Regions from separate parts of the Bradyrhizobium roseum genome, predicted to be linked through region 1. Evidence: predicted binding sites of a transcription regulator. Region 1 holds the regulator's gene; the other holds the start of a gene.

What was found. The regulator PhoB, encoded in region 1, activates phosphate uptake and scavenging genes when phosphate is short. The targets are predictions, from matches to a motif close to TGTCATNNANCTGTCAT.
Region 2: a site for PhoB is predicted at 1,632-1,648, ahead of phnC (phosphonate ABC transporter ATP-binding protein). Genes of this name have one in related genera too.

What each region holds. Positions count from the first base shown of each region.
Region 1 covers NZ_CP129212.1:7,072,467-7,080,048, reverse strand. Annotated here, with positions in the region: gene pstA (phosphate ABC transporter permease PstA) at 1-85, shown strand, start outside; gene pstB (phosphate ABC transporter ATP-binding protein PstB) at 82-903, shown strand; gene phoU (phosphate signaling complex protein PhoU) at 915-1,631, shown strand; gene phoB (phosphate regulon transcriptional regulator PhoB) at 1,642-2,346, shown strand; gene QUH67_RS33565 (GcrA family cell cycle regulator) at 2,525-3,034, opposite strand; gene QUH67_RS33560 (aspartate aminotransferase family protein) at 3,553-4,761, shown strand; gene argF (ornithine carbamoyltransferase) at 4,761-5,687, shown strand; gene QUH67_RS33550 (Hsp33 family molecular chaperone) at 5,890-6,897, shown strand; gene QUH67_RS33545 (hypothetical protein) at 6,954-7,181, opposite strand; gene QUH67_RS33540 (sensor histidine kinase) at 7,274-7,582, opposite strand, start outside.
Region 2 covers NZ_CP129212.1:2,754,577-2,762,158, forward strand. Annotated here, with positions in the region: gene QUH67_RS12935 (alpha-D-ribose 1-methylphosphonate 5-triphosphate diphosphatase) at 1-923, opposite strand, end outside; gene QUH67_RS12940 (transferase hexapeptide repeat family protein) at 920-1,582, opposite strand; gene phnC (phosphonate ABC transporter ATP-binding protein) at 1,762-2,577, shown strand; gene phnD (phosphonate ABC transporter substrate-binding protein) at 2,652-3,560, shown strand; gene phnE (phosphonate ABC transporter, permease protein PhnE) at 3,629-4,516, shown strand; gene phnE (phosphonate ABC transporter, permease protein PhnE) at 4,513-5,367, shown strand; gene phnF (phosphonate metabolism transcriptional regulator PhnF) at 5,380-6,108, opposite strand; gene phnG (phosphonate C-P lyase system protein PhnG) at 6,268-6,681, shown strand; gene phnH (phosphonate C-P lyase system protein PhnH) at 6,683-7,288, shown strand; gene QUH67_RS12980 (carbon-phosphorus lyase complex subunit PhnI) at 7,291-7,582, shown strand, end outside.

The sequences.
Region 1 (7,582 bases):
GAGCGGGGCGCTGCTGATCACGCTCACCGTATTGGCCCTGAATATTGGCGCGCGCGTTCTCGGCGCCGAGAGGACATCCAAATGACCGAACTCTCCGTATCCGTGAGTAATGCGAGCGGATCCGTTCCGCAGGTGGCGCTGCCCGAGGCGCCGCCAAAGGTGACCGCCCGCGGCTTGAATTTTTACTATGGCGAACATCACGCGCTGAAGGATATCAATCTGACGCTCGGCACCAACCGTGTCACGGCCTTCATCGGCCCGTCCGGCTGCGGCAAGTCCACGCTGCTGCGGATCTTCAACCGGATGTACGATCTCTATCCCGGCCAGAAAGCGACCGGCCAGTTGATGCTGGACCAGACCAACATTCTCGACCCCAAGCTCGACCTCAATCTGCTGCGCGCCCGTGTCGGCATGGTGTTCCAGAAGCCGACGCCGTTCCCGATGACGATCTACGAAAACATCGCCTTCGGCATCCGCCTCTATGAGAAGATCTCCAAGTCCGAGATGGACGGCCGGGTCGAGAAGGCGCTGCGCGGCGGCGCGCTGTGGAACGAGGTCAAGGACAAACTCAATGCCAGCGGCCTTTCGCTGTCCGGCGGCCAGCAACAGCGGCTCTGCATCGCGCGTACGGTCGCGGTGCGGCCGGAGGTGATCCTGTTCGACGAACCCTGCTCGGCGCTGGATCCGATTTCGACCGCCAAGATCGAGGAACTGATCACCGAACTGGCGGAGGACTACACGATCGCGATCGTCACCCATAACATGCAGCAGGCGGCGCGCGTCTCCGACAAGACCGCCTTCATGTATCTCGGCGAGTTGATCGAGTTCGACGACACCAACAAGATATTCACCTCCCCGAGCGATCGACGCACGCAAGATTACATCACCGGCCGGTTCGGTTGAGGAGATAGAAAATGGCTTCTGAACACACCGCCAAGGCGTTCGACAGCGACCTCCAGGAATTGACCCGTCTCGTCGCCGAGATGGGCGGCCAGGTCGAGCGCATGATCACCGAATCCGTCGACGCGCTGGTCCGCCGCGACGTCGCGCTCGGCAACCGCGTCGTCGCGGCCGATGTCGAGGTCGACCGTCTGCAGCACCTGATCGAGGAGCGCGCGGTGCTGACCATCGCACGGCGCCAGCCGATGGCGGTCGATCTGCGCGAGATCGTCGGCGCCATGCGTGTCGCCACCGACCTGGAGCGGATCGGCGATCTCGCCAAGAACATGGGAAAGCGCGTCGCCGCGCTGGAGAATGATTTTCAGCCGCTGAAGCTCATTCGCGGCCTGGAGCACATGACCGACCTGGTGCAATCGCAGGTCAAATCGGTGCTGGACGCCTATGCGGCGCACGACCTCCCGGCGGCGCTGGCGGTATGGAAGGGCGACGAGGAAGTCGACGCCATCTGTACCTCGTTGTTCCGGGAACTCCTGACCTATATGATGGAAGACCCGCGCAACATCTCGTTCTGCATTCACCTGATGTTCTGTGCCAAGAATATCGAGCGGATCGGCGATCACGCGACCAACATCGCCGAAACCGTGTTCTACATGATCGAAGGCCAGCAGATGCTCGACAAGCGCCCGAAGGGCGACATGACGACGTTTGCCACCACGTTGCCTAGTACTTGAGGAATAAAAGATGAGCGCGCGCATTATGGTGGTCGAGGACGAAGAAGCGCTGACCACGCTGTTGCGCTACAACCTCGACGCCGAAGGCTATGAGGTCGAAACCGTCGGCCGCGGCGACGATGCCGATACGCGGCTGAAGGAGCGCATTCCCGATCTCGTCGTGCTGGACTGGATGCTGCCGGGCCTGTCGGGTATCGAACTGTGCCGTCGCTTGCGGGCGCGGCCGGAGACCAAGCAGTTGCCGATCATCATGCTCACGGCGCGCGGTGAGGAGAGCGAGCGGGTGCGTGGCCTTGCGACCGGCGCCGACGACTACATCGTTAAACCGTTTTCGGTGCCGGAGTTGCTGGCGCGGGTGAAGGGTCTGCTGCGGCGGGCAAGCCCAGAGCGGCTCGCTACCGTCTTGACCTATGGCGATATCGAACTCGATCGCGAGAAGCGCCGCGTCGCGCGCTCGGGCCGCTCGATCGATCTCGGCCCGACCGAGTATCGGCTACTGGAATTTTTCCTGGAGCATCCCGGCCGCGTGTTCAGCCGCGAGCAATTGCTCGACAGCGTCTGGGGCCGCGACATTTACATCGACGAACGCACCGTCGACGTCCACATCGGCCGGCTGCGCAAACTCCTCAACCCGGGCCGCGAACAGGATCCGATCCGCACCGTGCGCGGCGCGGGATATGCGCTGGATGATCGGTTCGCGAAGGTGGAGTCGTAGCACGGCTCCAGTGCCTCACCCTGCATTCTATCGCCGTCCCCGCGAACGCGGGGAGCCATAACCACGAATCTCGATTGTTGAATTGAGCCCGGAGCTCACGCTCGCCAAAACCCCACACACCTGTGGTGATGGGCCCCTGCGTTTGCAGGGACGGCCGCTTTGGAGTATCGCGCGCGACTTAACGGGTCGGCTTCGGTGCCGCACGCCGCCGATCGGACGCCGGCTGATACGCCACGCGCGAGTGATGCGCGCAGTAGGGCAGTCCCGAAAGCGCCTTGCCGCCGCAGAAGAAGAATTCCGGGCTGGCGGGATCGCCGACCGGCCAGTGGCAGGTGGCTTCGTTGAGTTCGAGCAGCGACAGCCGCTGGCTCATCGGCACCACGTTGTCGAAGGCGATCGGATCGGGTTCGATCTCGACCTCGAAGGCGTGCGCCAGCGCGGTGTTGCCGCGCGAAACCGGGCGCGACACGCGCACCATCTGCTGGGCCGGGCGCGCCTTGCGCTGCCGCGGCGCGGCCGAGGAGGGTGACTTGGCGCGGCCGGAGAGGCCCAGCCGGTGCACCTTGCCGATCACAGCGTTTCGGGTCACATTTCCGAGTTCCGCGGCAATCTGGCTTGCCGACAAGCCGGCTTCCCAGAGCTTCTTCAGCTGCTCGACGCGATCGTCGGACCAGGTCAATACCGTCATCGTAGTCTTTCCTTCGCACCGCGCCGGCCGATATGGGGCAGCGCGGGCGACGTCATTCGTCTCAAAAAACCCTGCGGTCAGAATCCCTTAGCCCTCGCCGGGCGCGGAAAGCGCGCCCGAACGTGTACGCAATACAAAATGGACTCTTAGGGATAAAAACCGCCGCACGAGATGTCGTACCCGACAGCCCAAAAGCTACAATATGGCGTGACTCCGGCGCAAGAGTCCGCGCCCCAACGTCCACATGTTCCGACATGTAGGCACGATACTGCGTGTTTTCCACCACACCGCAATCCTACGGATTTAGCCCTCCTGAGATGCAGGAAAGGCGTGTTCCATGGCGTGTTGACAGCGCTCCGCGCCCACATAGAATGCCTCTCACGTGCCGCCCCAAAGAGGCGGCACGTTTCGTTTCGCAAGACCGGCTGTCGCCGCCTCGCGCCAAGGCACCGATGTCAAGGCACGGACGTGCTCCACGGCAGGTCTTGAAGACAGGGCTCGAACCTCAAGTGATTGCCATGACCCATAGCGCCGCCTCGCATTTGCTCCCCGTCTTTGCCAGGGTCGACCTCGGCTTCGAACGCGGCGAAGGCTGCTGGCTGACATCGACCGGTGGCGAGCGCTATCTCGACTTCACCTCGGGCGTCGCGGTCAACGCGCTGGGCCACTGTCATCCGCACCTGATCGCGGCGCTGCAGGAGCAGGCGACAAAACTCTGGCACATGTCGAACCTGTTCAAGAGCCCGGACGGAGAGAAGCTCGCCGCGCGGCTGTGCGAGCAGAGCTTCGCCGACATGGTGTTCTTCTGCAATTCCGGCGCGGAAGCGATGGAAGGCGTGATCAAGCTCGTGCGCCGCTATCAGTTCTCCAAGGGCCATCCCGAACGCTATCGCCTCATCACCTTCGAGGGCGCGTTCCACGGCCGCACGCTCGGCACGCTTGCCGCCACCGGCTCCGCCAAATATCTCGAAGGCTTTGGCCCGCCGATGGACGGCTTCGACCAGGTGCCGCACGGCGATCTCGAAGCGGTGAAGAAGGCGATCGGTCCGCATACCGCCGGCATCCTGATCGAGCCGGTGCAGGGCGAGGGCGGCGTGCGTTCGGCGCCGCAGTCGTTCTTCAAGGCGCTGCGGCAGCTCTGCGACGAACACGGCCTGCTGCTGGCGTTCGACGAAGTGCAGACCGGGATGGGCCGCACCGGCGATCTCTTTGCCTACAAGCGCATCGGCGTCACCCCCGATGTGATGTCGCTGGCGAAAGCGCTGGGCGGCGGCTTTCCGATCGGCGCGGTGCTGGCGACTGCGGAAGCGGCCAGCGGCATGACGCCCGGTTCGCACGGATCGACCTTCGGCGGCAACCCGCTGGCGATCGCCTCGGCCAATGCGGTGCTCGACGTCATGCTCAAGCCCGGCTTCTTCGACCACGTGCAGAAGATGTCGCTGCTGCTGAAACAGAAGCTCGCCTCCGTGGTCGACCGCTATCCCGCCATACTCGCGGAAGTGCGCGGCGAGGGGCTCTTGATCGGCGTCAAGGCCGTGGTTCCCTCGGGCGATCTCGTCAACGCGCTGCGGGACCAGAAATTGCTCACCGTCGGCGCCGGCGACAATGTGGTGCGCTTCCTGGCGCCACTGATCGTGACCGAGGCCGAGCTCGAGGAGTCCGTTCAGATGCTGGAGCGCGCCTGTGTCGCGCTGTCGGGCAACCAGTTAAAGAAGGCGGCGGGATGATGAGTAAACCCGTCCGCCACTTCCTCGACATCAATGAGCTGCCGCCTGTCGAGTTGCGCAACATGCTTGCCGCGAGCGCCGCGATGAAAGCGAAGCTGAAGGCGCACGAAAAGGCCACGAGGCCGCTCGAAGGCAAGACGCTGGCGATGATCTTCGAGCGTCCCTCGACCCGCACACGGGTGTCGTTCGATGTCGGCATGCGCCAGCTCGGCGGCGAATCCATCATGCTCACGGGCGCGGAGATGCAGCTCGGCCGCGGCGAGACCATCGCCGACACCGCGCGCGTGCTGTCGCGCTATGTCGATGCGATCATGATCCGCATCCTCAACCACGATGCGCTGCTGGAGCTCGCAGCGCACGCCACCGTGCCCGTGATCAACGGGCTGACGCGGCGCTCGCATCCGTGCCAGGTGATGGCCGATCTGATGACTTTCGAGGAGCATCGCGGGCCGATCGAGGGCAAGACCGTGGCCTGGACCGGCGACGACAACAATGTGCTGGCGTCGTGGGCGCATGCGGCGGAGCGATTCAAGTTTCAGCTCAATGTCGCGACCCCGCCGCAGCTCGCGCCAAACAAGGCGATGAAGGACTGGATCAAGGCGACGCAGGCACCGATCGTGCTCGGCACCGATCCCGAAGCCGCCGTGCGCGGTGCCGACTGCGTCGTCACCGACACCTGGGTCTCGATGGGCGACAAGGACGGCGAGCACCGCCACAACGTGCTCAAGCCCTATCAGGTCAATGAGAAGCTGATGTCGTTGGCCAACAAGGACGCGATCTTCATGCACTGCCTGCCGGCGCATCGCGGCGAGGAAGTCACCGATGAGGTGATCGACGGCCCGCAGTCAGTGGTGTTCGACGAAGCCGAAAACCGCCTGCATGCGCAGAAGGGTATTTTGGCCTGGTGCTTTAACGAAGTGGCGTAGCTCTTGACGTCGTCCCCGTGAGCGAAGGGCCACGTGCCGCGTGATCTGACGATTGCCGAAGTGTGTCAGACGTGGTGCTTCACGATTGCACCCTGTGGCTATGGGTCCCTGCGCCAGGTGCGCAATTGCGCACAAGGCAACGACCCGTGGAGGGAGCTCTGGCCCCCTTCAATTTTCGCTTCTCGACCCCAGATAAGGCGCCATGGATTCACAATCAGACGCAAAAATCACGATCGAGGCGCCGGTTCGCGCGCCGTCGTCCGTTCCCGTCGATGATGCGGTGCTGCCGTTCGAGGTTGCCGAGCTCGACCTGCGCGGCCGGCTGACCCGGCTTGGCCCTGCGCTCGACGACATCCTGACCAAGCATGATTATCCGACCCCGGTCGGAAAATTGCTCGGCGAGGCGATCGTGCTGGCGACATTGCTCGGCTCGGCGTTGAAGTTCGACGGCCGCTTCATCCTGCAGACCCAGACCGACGGTCCGGTGTCGTTCCTGATCGTGGATTTCCAGTCGCCCGACCGCCTGCGCGCCTATGCGCGCTATGACGCAAAGCGGCTGAAGGACGGCCAGGATTCGGGTGCGTTGCTCGGCAAGGGCCATCTGGCGATGACCATCGACCAGGGCGCGGACATGAGCCGTTACCAGGGCCTGGTGGCGCTCGAGGGCGGCGGTCTTGAGGACGCTGCGCATGAATATTTCCTGCGCTCCGAGCAGATCCCGACCCGGGTGCGGCTCGCGGTCGGCGAGGAGTGGCGCGGCGGCGATGGCAGCGGCCCGAAGCATCGCTGGCGCGCCGGCGGCATGCTGCTGCAATTCTTGCCGAAGGCGCCAGAGCGCGCGCGGCAGGCCGACCTGCATCCCGGCGACGCGCCGGAAGGCGTGGTGACGCATGAGGTCGCCGAGGACGACGCGTGGGTCGAGGGCCAGTCGCTGATCGGCACCGTTGAGGATGTCGAACTGATCGATCCCGATCTGTCGGGCGAGCGGCTGCTGTACCGGCTGTTTCACGAGCGCGGTGTGCGCGTGTTCTCGCCAGTGGCGCTGCGGGCGCAATGCTCCTGCTCGCGGGACGCGGTTTCCGCGATGCTGAAGAGTTTTGCGCCAAATGACCGCGCCGAGATGGTCAAGGACGGCAAGGTGGTGGTGACCTGCGAATTCTGCTCGTCGGTCTACCAGTTCACGCCGCATGAAGCCGGCGTCGAGGAGTAGCGCCGTTTCGTAGATGGGCCAGGGCCGGTGACCCCATCCACAATTCGCCTGTCGTCCTAGCTCAGCAGCGTGCGAACCTTGGTGGCGGCGTCATAGATTTCGATCTGGAGCATCGGATAGGCCGACTTCAGTTTTCGTCCCGCCGCTTCGGCCGCTTCCGCCGTGTCGAATTCCGATTTGAAGTGGCCGTCGACGACCGTCACGAAGCCCTCGGTCGGGGGGCGGTCGGCTCTCGTCGGCTTTCTCGGCTCAGGTTCTTCAAGGGTGAGGACGGGTTTTTTCATCATCGTTTCTTTCTGGTTTGTCATCTCGGTTCGATGTGGAGCGTCGAACGGATGAAAGCAACCGTTGGCGCCCACGTTGCCCGGATATGGGCTCAGGCCGCCGCCGACGTCAGGGAAGCCATCGGCACGTCGAATGTATAGACGAACCCGGTCGGCTCATAGGTCAGCCGCACGTCGCCCCGGAGCTGCCTGCCGAGCGTCTCGATCAGCCGCGTGCCGAAGCTGCGCTTTTCGGGCGGGCGGACGGCTGCGCCATTCCTTTCCGTCCATGTAAGGTGCAGGCGCTGCGCCTGCTGATCCAGCGTCCAGTGGATGTCGACGCGCCCTTGCGGGACCGACAGGGCGCCAAACTTGGTGGTATTGGTGCAAAGCTCGTTGAGCGTCATCGCGATGGCGATGGC
Region 2 (7,582 bases), 3.0 Mb from region 1:
AATAGCGGCGCCGGATAGTAGTAGTCCGATGCCAGCACCGAACACAGGCCCTTGGCGATCATGTCGGCGGCGCTGGTCCAGCCGGTATGGCTGCCGCCGCGCACGACGTTGGGCGCGCCGAACACGATGAAGTCGGAAGCTGCCGCAGCGTCGCGGGCGGTTTCCTCGTTGACCGGAAACTCCGCGATCGTCACGCCCAGCGCGCGATAGGACTGCCGCATCGCCGGGCTCGAATCGTCATGTGACAGCATCCGCACATCAGCTGCGCGCGCCGCCTGTGCCAGTCGTGCAATCGAAGCCGGCACCTCGTGGCTGCGCGTGATCACGCTTTGCACCAGGTGGTCGAACGCCTCATGGGTGAGACCCGTGCGTTCGACCATCCGGCTGCGCTTCACCGGTTTGGCAAGGCTGGCGACGGTGGAATCCATATGGTCGTTGAAGGCGAACAGGTCGACGCGGCCTTGCGCCAGCCAATCGATGATCTCGCTTTCCGCATCGAGATTGTAGGTCTCGTGGCGCAGATGGAAGCGGGTGTCGGCCGCGAGCTGCGGCCGCAACTGCTCGATCGCTTCCAGCAATTTCCGCGCATTGTCGGCGCTGCGCAGGCCGGGCTCCCACGACCAGGTCGTGCCGTGATAGACGGTGGTGATGCCGTTGCTGATCGCCTGGCGGTCGCTGTCCACGAGCGCGACGTCGATCGGGAAATCGACGCCGGGCCGCGGCATCATCTGCCGCTCGAAGGCATCGCCATGCAGATCGACGATGCCCGGCAGCACCAGCAGGCCGCTGGCATCGATCCCGGGCGCGCCATGGCCGTTATCCGTACCCGCAGCAACGATCTCGCGGCCGGCAATCCGCAAGCTGGTTTCGTGGATCTCATGGCCGAGCAGGGCCCGGCCGCCTTCAATGAACAGTTCGGTCACGACGCGGCGCTCCGGTTGGACTGACGTACGGATACCCCGGCCGATTCGTACTTGTCGAGAAAGCCCTCGACGTCGAGTTTTCGGAAATCGGGCAGGGCGCGGCGCAGCGTCTCGTGGTCCCAGTCCCACCAAGCAAGGTTCGTCAGTCGATCGGCGGTGGATTCGGGAAACCGCCGCTTGATCGGCCGCGCCGGGTTGCCGCCGACGATCGTGTAGGCGGAGACGTCCTTGGTGACGATGGCGCCGGCCGCGACCACCGCGCCGGTACCGATTGAACGGCCGGGCAGGATCACCGCGCCGTGGCCGATCCAGACGTCATGGCCGATATGGACGTGGTGCTCGCGCCGCCAGGCGAAGAATTCGGTATCGTCGCTCTCGCCCGGAAAATAGCTGCTGGCGCGGTAGGTGAAATGCGCCTGCGACGCACGGTGCATCGGGTGATTGCCCGGGTTGATCCGCGTCATTGCCGCGATCGAGCAGAACTTTCCGATTGAAGTGTAGGTGATCTGCGAGTCGTTCACGACGTAGGAATAATCGTCCATCGTGACTTCGAGCAAAATGGTCCGGGCGCCGACCTCGGTATAGGCGCCAAACTTGCAGTCGCGCGTCGAGGCGGTCGGGTCGATCGTCGGTTCGTTGGAAAGCATTTTGCCGGCCATGGCAGGTCCATCCATCAAGGGAAAGTCACGCTGGTCTTCGATGCGCTCAGTGACAGTATCATGACGGGCGCATGACGCGAGCGGCGGCTGTGGACGAACGCCGCACCGCAGCAGTCTGTCACACAACTGTTAGATCGAGCGGCTAGCGATGCATGACGACGACAACGCTGGAGCAGTGCATGCTGGTGGTGGAAGGGTTGACGTGCCGGTTCGGCACCAAGGCCGCGGTAGACAACGCGTCATTCTCGATTCAGCCCGGCAGCTTCGTCGGCGTGATCGGACGATCCGGCGCCGGCAAGTCGACTCTGCTGCGGATGATCAACCGCCTCGCCGAGCCCTCCGAAGGCCGCATCCTGTTCGAGGGCGTCGACGTTACCGCGCTGCGCGGCAAGGAACTGCGGCAGTGGCGTGCGCGTTCGGCCATGATATTTCAGCAGTTCAACCTGGTTGGTCGGCTCGACGTCCTGACCAATGTGCTGATGGGGCGGCTTTCAACGGTGCCGACATGGCGGTCGCTGGCGCAGCTCTGGCCCGAAGAAGACAAGGCGATTGCGATGTCGGCGCTAGAACAGTTCGACATGGCCTCGATTGCGGCCCAGCGCGCCGACCAGCTGTCGGGCGGCCAGCAACAGCGTGTCGCAATTGCGCGTGCGCTGGTCCAGCAGCCTGCAATGATACTCGCCGACGAACCGATCGCCTCGCTCGATCCCCGCAACACCCGGATCGTGATGGATGCGCTGCTGCGGATCAACAAGCATTTCGGCATCACGGTGGTCTGTAATCTGCACTCGCTCGATCTGGCGCGCAGCTATTGCGACCGCCTGATCGGCATGGCTTCGGGACGGATTGTATTCGACGGCGCGCCGGTGGCGCTGACCGATCGCATCTCGCGCGAACTCTACGATCTCGAGGCAGATGAAGTGATGGGCGCCGCGCCTGAGCATGTGCCGGAAAGCGTGGCAATTCCTGCTCTCGGCACCGTCGCCGTCGCCTGAGTGCCGATGTTTAAACCAAGAGTTCGCGGGACCGGATTACCGCCAGCTTCATTTTCGCGACAACGGGAGACGTCATGATGGATCGTCGTATGATTTTCGCCGCTGCGGCGGCATTGGCATTCTCAACCTCGGCCGCCACGGCTCAGGATTGGAAGGCAAAATATCCGGAGCTGGTGTTTGCCAAGGTTCCCGATGAGAATGCCTCGGGCACGACCAACCGCTGGACTCCTCTGACGGAGTATCTGTCCCGCGAACTCGGGACCAAAGTCACGCTGCGGATCGCCAACGATTATGCCGCGGTCATCGAAGGCCAGCGGGCAGGCAACATCCACGTCGCGATGTATGGTCCGGCGTCGTATGCACGCGCCTACATCATCGGTGCGAAGGTTGAGCCGTTCGCGATCGAAGTGAATGGCGATGGAACCAAAGGCTACTACTCGGTCCTCTATGTCAAAAGCGATTCGAGCTACAAGGACATCCAGGACCTGAAGGGCAAGAATCTCTGCCTTGTCGATCCCAATTCGACGTCAGGCAACAACGTCCCGCGCTTTGCGATGGACAAGATGGGCATCGACCCGGAAAAATTCTTTTCCAAAGTGGTTTATTCGGGAAGCCACGAAAACGCGGTGATCGGACTCGCGCAGGGTACCTGCGACGCGGCGTTCAACTGGTGGAACGACGAGAAAGAGTCTAACCTGCTCCGGATGGACCGGAAGGGCATGGCGAAGGCTGTCGACTTCAAGATCATCATGAAGTCCGAGCAGATCGTGAATTCGCCGATGGCATATCTCGGCAGTCTACCCGCCGACCTCAAGGCGGCGATCAAGAAAGCCGTGCTTGAAATCGCGGTGAAGGACAAGGCCGCGTTCGACAAGATCTACGAGGGCAAGCAGTTGCCCTTCGTCGAAGTCGATCACAAGGCGTATGAGGCCGTGATCGACCTCACCAAGTTTGTCGACAGCCTTCGCAAGCAGAAATCCTGAGGAAAGCGAAGGGTCCGGATGGAACGGGCGGATCGCGAGATCCGCCTATCCTTCTTCCCGAACATCCCATGCGAACAGCGGTCCCCGAATTCCCGGAAGCCAGGCTGCGCGAACTGGCTGATCGCTATGCGGCTGCGGTTGCGGCCAAGCGCAGGCGCATATGGCTGGGTTGCGCGCTGCTGGTCGCCGCGGCCATCGCTGCGGGGTGGATGGGCGATGTCAACTTCGGCAGTTTCGTCGAGAACTTCTGGAGATTTCCGGCCTATTTTGTCAGCATAGCTCCTAAGTTTTCGTTCGCGACCGCGTGGGTTGATCTTTCGGATTGGCTTTGGGGACTACCGCGCTGGACCCGGCTTCTCGGTGATACGTTACTGATCGCGTATATGGGAACGCTGACGGGAGCGTTGTGCGGTTTCGCTCTCTGCTTCCTCGCGTCGGCCAACCTCGTGAAATCCCGTACGACCGTGTTCGTCACGCGGCGCGTTCTCGAATTCTGCCGGACCGTGCCGGAGATCGTCTTTGCCCTGATTTTTGTACTGGCGTTTGGTCTGGGGCCGCTGCCGGGCGTTCTCGCCATCGCGATCCATACCGCCGGAGCGCTGGGCAAGCAGTTTGCCGAAGTTGTCGAGAACATTGACAGCAAGCCGATCGAAGGGGTCGCGGCAAGCGGTGGAAACTGGCTTCAGATCGTCCGGTTTGGGGCTTTGCCCCAGGTGATCTCGAACTTCGTCAGCTATGCCCTGCTCAGGTTCGAGATCAACGTCCGCGGCGCGGCCGTGATGGGTTTTGTCGGCGCCGGCGGAATCGGCCAGGATCTGATCGAGGCCGTCCGCAAGTTCTATTACAGCGATGTTAGTGCCATCCTTCTGCTGATCGTTGTCACCGTCATGTTGATCGACTTCGTCACTGAGCGGGTGCGGCACCGCCTCCTCGGGCTGGAGGACTCCGCCAGATGAATTCCTTCGACTTCGACAATCGGGCCGGCATCGCTCAACGCTATCCGGAAGTATTCCGTCCGGACTGGTGGCATCGGGCAGGAATCGCGATCGGCATTGGCAGCGCCATAGCGCTTTTTCTGTATGGGATCGTCCAGCTCGACATTCCCTTTCACCGGCTTTCCGATGGATTGAACAGGCTGGGTGAATTCGTTCGGCTGATGGTGCCGCCTAATCCCGGGTCCTGGGCGGAAGTACTCAAATATCTGCATGCGCTCGGCGAGACGGTTTCGATTGCGTTTCTCGGCACGTTGGGCGGGGCGCTGCTCGCGTTGCCGGTATCCCTGCTGGCGGCGCGCAATGTGGTCGCAAACCGGATCGTCCACGTCTTGACGCGCCGCAGCCTCGATACCATTCGCGGTGTCGATACCCTGATATGGGCCCTCATCTGGGTCGGTGTCGTCGGGTTGGGGCCGTTTGCAGGGATGCTCGCCGTGATCTGCAGCGATTTCGGCACGTTCGGCAAGCTGTTCTCGGAAGCGATCGAGGTTGCCGACAAGAACCCCGCCGAGGGGGTTCGATCGTCGGGCGGCAACCATCTCCACAGTGTCCGGTTCGGATTGCTGCCGCAGGTCTTTCCGGTCCTGCTGAGCCAGGTGCTCTATTATTTCGAATCGAATACGCGATCGGCGACGATCATCGGCATCGTCGGGGCCGGTGGGATCGGGCTTCAGCTCGCCGAGCAGATCCGGGTGCTGGAATGGCAAAAAGTGTCGTTTCTGATCCTGCTGATCCTGATCACGGTATCTGCGATCGACTGGATGTCAGGTAAGCTGCGCTTCGCGATCATCGGCAAGCGGGCGATCGCATAAGGTCTTGCCGGCCTAATCATTCTCGACCAGAAACTCCACGCGTTCAGCGGCAAAGCGCGCGCGCTTGGTCACCAGCGGTTTGCCGTCGATGTCGACGTCGGTGGCATCGACCACCAGGATCGGCCGTCCGAGGGCGAGATCCAGCCTTGCGGCGTCGGTCGCATCGACGATGCCGGCGGTGATCCGGGTCGACGCACGGCGAAAATCCCTGACGCCGTAGTGCGCCACCAGCTTGGTCATCGACCGCACATGGGCGAAGACTTTTCCGGCATCGGGAAAACGTTCGGCCGACAGCCAGGAGGTGCTGACACAGATCGGCGTGCGGTCGGCGAGCCGTACCGATTCGATCCGGATCAGCGGTGTCCCCGTCTTCAGTCCGAGCTCCCGCGCCAGCTCGCGCGGGGCGTCTTCCTGCGTCGCATCGATGAACTGGCCGCGCGGCTCATGGCCGCCGGCGCCGACGATTTCGGAAAACCGCGTGCGTGAGCGCAGCGGATAGGCGATGCGCCGGGTCTCGACATAGGTGCCGCTGCCGCGTTCGGCGCGCACCAGGCCGCGTTCGGCCAGCGCGGCGAGCGCGCGGCGAACGGTATGGCGGTTGACCCGATAGGTCTCGGCGATCTCCACCTCGCCCGGCAGCTTTTCCCCGGCAGCAAAGCGGCCCTCGGCGATGCCGCGCTCGATGCCGTCGGCGACCTGTCGCCACAAGGCGACGCCGGAAGCGATGTCCTGAATGCTCATGCGGCGGGTTCGGCCATTGGAGAAAAATTACCTCGGCGTCACGAAATCGTCATGGCGTTTCGGTATCGAGTTGTCTAGTATCATAGACAACTTGATTCAGGCAAGGTCGATGTGATGGCAGGCGAGGAAACTCACGGGCAGGCCCGGCGCAGGGCGACGATGGCGGTGTTGGCCTACGCCGAGGCCGCGGACATCGCCGGCCGGCTCGAAGCGATGGCGTTGCCGGCGCATCAGGACCTGCGCGAGCCCGAAAATGGTCTGGTGATGGTGCGTGGCCGCGTCGGCGGTGACGGCGCGCCGTTCAATCTCGGCGAGGCCACGGTGTCGCGTGCCGCGGTGCGGCTTTCGACCGGCGAAGTCGGCTTCGGCTACACGCTTGGCCGCGACCGTCACAAGGCGAAACTGATCGCGCTGTGCGACGCCATGGTTCAGTCCGGTGAGTTTGCAGCCGCGGTGGAGGCCGAGGTGATCGCGCCGCTGCGTGCCGCAATGGTCGAACAACGAAACCGCAAGTCAGCGGAGGCGGCGGCGACGCGGGTCGATTTCTACACACTCGTGCGGGGTGAGGGCTGACATGACGACAATTGCCGAATTGCCCGCTGGATTTTCCGACAAGGTGTTGTCGGCGCAATCGACGTTCCGCTCCGTGATGGATGCGATGGCGCGACCGGGCAGCATCCAGCGCATTGCTTCGATGGCAGGAACGCCGCCGGCGATGATGCGGGGCGCGGCTGCCATCGCTCTGACGCTGTTCGATCACGATACGCCGATCTGGCTGGATTCGCGGATGGCCGCGACGCCGGACGTTGGAAAATGGCTCAAATTCCACACCAGTGCACCTGTCGTCACGGATCCGTCGATCTCCAGTTTTGCGTTGGTCGGAGATCCCAAAAACCTTCCGGCGCTCGATCGCTTCGCGTTCGGCAGCAATGAATATCCGGATCGTTCGACCACGCTGATCCTGCAAGTCGAAAGCCTGACGGACGGTCCCGTGGTCGAGTTGCGGGGCCCCGGCATCGACGGTACGGCGACATTGCGTGCTTCGATCCAGCCGCGTGACCTGTTCGAGCGGCTGGCCATCAACGCTGCGCTGTTTCCGCGCGGCATCGACGTCGTGCTGGTTCATGACGATTGCATCGTCGCCATCCCGCGCACGGCGCGGCTCGTGAGGAGAGGCTGAGCATGTATGTAGCCGTCAAGGGGGGCGAGCGCGCCATCGAAAACGCCCATCGCCTGCTGGCGCACGAGCGGCGCGGCGATCGTGATGTGCCCGAACTTTCGCTGGCCCAGATCTCCGAGCAGCTTTCGCTCGGCGTCGATCGTGTCATGACCGAAGGCTCGCTGTACGATCGCGAATTGGCGGCGCTCGCCATCAAGCAGGCGCGCGGCGACCTGATCGAGGCGATCTTCCTGGTGCGCGCCTTCCGCGCCACGCTGCCGCGCTTTGGCGCCACCGAGCCGGTCGACACCGGTG